2 regions of the Paenibacillus sp. FSL H8-0034 genome follow, and region 2 is predicted to be linked to the other one. Evidence: predicted binding sites of a transcription regulator. Region 2 holds the regulator's gene; the other holds the start of a gene.
What was found. The regulator CtsR, encoded in region 2, represses protease genes until heat stress. The targets are predictions, from matches to a motif close to ATGGTCAATAAAGGTCAAACA.
Positions count from the first base shown of each region.

Region 1: the regulator CtsR is predicted to act here: its motif matches at 1,281-1,301, upstream of clpP (ATP-dependent Clp endopeptidase proteolytic subunit ClpP).

Region 1 covers NZ_JBBOBS010000001.1:19,471-21,948, forward strand. The annotation lists gene NST47_RS00060 (sugar-binding transcriptional regulator) at 1-861, opposite strand, end outside; tRNA gene NST47_RS00065 (tRNA-Arg) at 1,106-1,180, shown strand; gene clpP (ATP-dependent Clp endopeptidase proteolytic subunit ClpP) at 1,371-1,952, shown strand; gene NST47_RS00075 (stalk domain-containing protein) at 2,085-2,478, opposite strand, start outside.
Region 2 covers NZ_JBBOBS010000001.1:748,282-750,759, reverse strand. The annotation lists gene NST47_RS03425 (protein arginine kinase) at 1-550, opposite strand, end outside; gene NST47_RS03420 (UvrB/UvrC motif-containing protein) at 585-1,100, opposite strand; gene NST47_RS03415 (CtsR family transcriptional regulator) at 1,113-1,574, opposite strand; rRNA gene rrf (5S ribosomal RNA) at 1,769-1,885, opposite strand; rRNA gene NST47_RS03405 (23S ribosomal RNA) at 1,988-2,478, opposite strand, start outside.

The DNA.
Region 1 (2,478 bases), 730 kb from region 2:
TGTAGGCATCTTATGCAGTATCTTCCCATCACGGTCAAAATAATACCCGAACGCTTCTGCCAAAGCCCCGTCCTGCTGTAAAATCGCTGTAGTCGACTCATCAACCTTACGCCGTCTTGCCATCAGCATAGCTTCTCCTATGCCATGAATAACGATTCGAGCGCCTCTGATGAAGGCAATGCTCTCCAATATGGAGCTGTCCTGCATCAAGGATTGATAAGCTTCCTCACCAAGCTGGTCAGGAACATGCAGCAATCGGTAACGAGCTCCGGTTTTCTTCGCCATTGTTGAAGCAATCGTATTCGCCTGGAAATCCATGCTTTCTCCCAGTCCGCCGCGTGCTGGTACGAATACGCAGCGCTTGAGCGATGTGGAGGAAGACAGGTGATTCGCGACTTCAGCCATTGTGGACCCACCGGTTACCGCAACGACCTCATCCTGGGTTACGTACTTGCGCAGAATGGCCGCGCCTACGAGTCCCAGTTCCTTTTTGGTGTGGGGTGAAAGTTCTGAATCGCCTGGAACAATAACAACCTGCTTCAGGTTAAAATGCAATCGAATCTGCTCCTGAAGATCAGTCAGTCCGAACAGCTCCTTGACTAACGGTTCGATTTGCTCAAGCAGTTGCCGACCCGTTTCACTGATCCGGATACCGGAAGCCTCGATTTCAAGCAGTCCCTGCGATTTCAAAAAATCGACCTCGCTGCGCATGATACGCTCCGTGGTGTTCAGTGAACCTGCCAGTGTCCTGCGGCCTACAATGCCGGATACACGAATGAAGTGCAGAATCGTATACCTTTTTTTCATCGTATCCAATAGATCGGGCAAAAGCTGTTTTTGAATATCGAGAATTTCTCTCATACTTTACACTCCCGCTATGCTATGGACTTTTTTTGTCCCGCCACTACATTTTTCGTCCCACATCTTCCAAAAAAAAGCACTAAGACTTTCTTAGTAATCTTATTATAACGAATTGACTTGTTAATTTCAACAGCAATTCACAATTTGGTCAAAAATCACGCACCGTCAAAACAAGGTTGCAATTTACTCCCGCATATCATATAATAACCCTTGCTCGTTCATTTTAAACTATATATTTAAATGTGCGCCCGTGGTCCAATGGATATGACGTAGGCCTCCGAAGCCTGAGATCAAGGTTCGATTCCTTGCGGGCGCGCCATTACCTTCAACGAATTCGTGTTATCCATACAAACATTCATAGCCTTTACGATACGGTCATCAGCTTCCAGACTGCGTTGTGAAGGTTTTTTAATGCCGATCGTTTGACCTTTCTTGACCTTTGTTTATATTTCCGTTATGATGGTTATAGTGTTATCAAACATTCATGTACTTTTAGGAGGCTGCAGCTTATGAGTTTTATACCCATGGTAGTTGAACCCGATGCCAGAGGAGAGCGGGCGTATGACATATACTCCCGTTTGCTGAAGGATCGCATTATTTTTCTCGGTACGGCCATTAACGACCAAGTAGCGAACGCCATTATTGCCCAGTTGCTTTTCTTGGCCGCGCAGGATCCTGACAAAGACATTAATATTTATATCAACAGTCCAGGCGGTTCGATTACTTCAGGCATGGCGATCTTCGATACCATGCAGTTCATCAAGCCCGACGTTTCTACCATTTGCGTAGGTATGGCAGCTTCAATGGGTGCATTCCTGCTCGCTGCTGGTGCCAAAGGCAAACGTTTTGCGCTTCCGAACAGTGAGGTTATGATCCATCAACCACTTGGTGGTGCCGAAGGTCAAGCCAGTGATATTGCTATTCGTGCCGCTCGTATTATTAAAATGCGTGATAAATTGAATACCATTTTGGCAGAACGCACAGGACAAACCTTTGAACAAATCGAAAAAGATACGGATCGCGACAATTTCATGTATGCGGAAGACGCGCGGATCTATGGTCTGATCGATAAAGTCATAACCAAACTATAAGTTTACCCTATTTACATTGAGGGCCGTCTATTCAGTAGCACAAGCTGCTGATGGACGGTTCTTTGTTTATTAAAAATAAAAGCCCTCCCCTTAGTACGACAAGGGAGAGCCTTCAGCTATCGATTTGATTTATTATTTATCATCCAATGGAAAGAAGATCAGGTCAATCGGGAACGCAGACCCTGCTGGTGGTGTGAATTCAATATCCAAGGCTGCTTCATCACCCGTCGTTCGGGCCAGAATCTGCATCCCGTCAAACGCGGTAATCACCCCTGATTGCGGTATCAGACTGATCTCGCCATTGATTTTGATCGGTCCTTTAAATATACCGCCATACGCCAACAGCATGATCGCCATTTTTCTTGGCTTGTCCGCATGGATTTTGTAAACTACTCCATAATTGCCTTCGTTTAATACATTCTGCTTGCGCATCGGATCGTAACCCGGCTGGAACGGATCCGTCGTGCCATCACCGATAATCAAGCGGTTCGGCTTGGTGAACGAACTCGCATCTATATTCCATTTG
Region 2 (2,478 bases):
AATGAATCATTACCGATGCCCTGATTCCAGTACCAACGTTTGTCGGACAACTGGTCAAATAACCGCGTTTTTCATCAAAAGCATAGTTCAGCTGTTCTTCAAAAACATCATCCAGCTGATTTGCCAAATCCCATGCTTCCTGAATCTGGAATCCTGAACACAAGCATTGTATTCGTAAATGATCCTCCTCATTCAACATGATGCTGATCGATTCGTTGTCACTTAGAATAACAGCCCCGTTACGCGATTCATTGGCTAAAGCGGGACTGATCAAATGTTTTTCAACCAGTACTCGCTTCTCAAGCTCATCCAATTCGTCCAAGTTCAGTATCGAGAAATCACTAATGGTTCGCAATTCCTCATTCTGCAGAAGGCCCGTTAACATATCCAGCACTTCCTTGGACTGATCACTTGTCGAAAGCATGGGAAATGGATGCGACTGCAGGTTTCTGGCAATACGTACTCTGCTGCTGATTACAATATCTGAGTCAGGGCTTTCACCCTTCATCCAATCGCTTAAGGCTTGTTCCGTAAAACGATTTGTTACCATAAGCTTGCCTCCTGCCTGCTCAAAGGAACTAAACTTATCCTTCTAGTACTTTTTTCTCCAAATTGCGAATCTCATCCCGAAGTTCAGCTGCTTGTTCGAACTCTTCATTTTCAATTCGATTCAAAAGCTCTTTCTTTAAGCATTCGATTTCCCGCTTATGCTTTATTAACCCACCTGAACGTTTAGGAACCTTTCCGGTATGAACCGTACTGCCGTGAACTCGTTTAAATAAAGGATCTAACTTCTCATCGAAGTATTTATAACAAGAGCTGCAGCCAAATCTGCCTACTTTGCTGAACTGGCTGTAGGTTAACCCGCAATTCTCACAACGGCTTGGCTGAGCTTTAGGTGTTAACCCTTGACTGGCAGGATCGAAATCCAGCAGCCCTGAGAGTAAATTATGAATCGAGAACCCATTCGGTGTACCGGGGATTAACTCTCCCTTGTCTCTTGCGCATGATTCACAAATGTGAAATTCGGTTTTCTCACCATTAAGAATTTTGGTAAAATGAAGTGTTGCCTGTTTCTTGCCGCACTCCTGACAAATCATTGGAATCCCTCCTTATTTACTCAACAAGGAAATCAGCATGGCTTTTAGAATCTTGGCTCGGATCTCATCACGGAGAGGCAGCTTCAACTGGAGAACGTCTCTAGAGATCGCTGCTCTCATCATCGCTGCTTCTCTTGTCGTAATATATCCGCTCTCCTCCAACTGATACAGCAAGCCCTCAGAGGTCCCTTGATCGATCTGTGAGCAAATCGTTTTGAAAATAAGATCGAGAACAGACCCGTGAGCGTTCAGCTCTATTTTTTGAATACGGATATAGCCGCCGCCGCCGCGTTTGCTCTCTACAATATAACCCTTTTCCAATGTAAACCGGGTACTGATGACATAATTAATTTGAGAAGGAACACATTCAAATTGATCTGCCAAATCGTTACGTTGTATATCTACTACGCCTTCATCGCTTAGCTGCAAAATACTTTTCAGGTATTGCTCGATGACTTCCGAGACATTACGCATCAATTCGACCTCCTTACGAGAAGTAAATTGACTTTGACTTTCTTTGACTTTAACTTTATTATAGCAGTTTTCTGATAATTTGCAACTGGGAGCTGCATCATTTTATTTTCCGCTTTTCGGACTGTTTTAATTCTTTAAATCAAAAACAAAAAATAGCCTTTTCGGATAAGTATCCAAAAAGGCTATTTTACTGTGCTTGGCAACGTCCTACTCTCCCAGAACCCTGCGGTTCAAGTACCATTGGCGCTGAAGGGCTTAACGGTCGTGTTCGAGATGGGAACGCGTGGTTCCCCTTCGCCATCATCACCAAACGGGATTTTACATCAAGGTTTGCACCCTGAAAACTAGATCCGAAACTTCACATTACGCTTGAGCAGCGCGCCTCACTCGCTTTCGCTTGCAAGACTCTTTCTTTGGATAAGCCCTCGACCGATTAGTATTCGTCAGCTCCATACCTTGCGGCACTTCCACCCCGAACCTATCTACCTCATCGTCTATAAGGGGTCTTACTAATTTGGGAAATCTCATCTTGAGGGGGGCTTCGCGCTTAGATGCTTTCAGCGCTTATCCCTTCCGTACGTAGCTATCCAGCCGTGCTCCTGGCGGAACAACTGGTACACCAGCGGTACGTCCATCCCGGTCCTCTCGTACTAAGGACAGCTCCTCTCAAATTTCCTGCGCCCACGACAGATAGGGACCGAACTGTCTCACGACGTTCTGAACCCAGCTCGCGTACCGCTTTAATGGGCGAACAGCCCAACCCTTGGGACCTACTTCAGCCCCAGGATGCGATGAGCCGACATCGAGGTGCCAAACCTCCCCGTCGATGTGGACTCTTGGGGGAGATAAGCCTGTTATCCCCAGGGTAGCTTTTATCCGTTGAGCGATGGCCCTTCCATTCGGT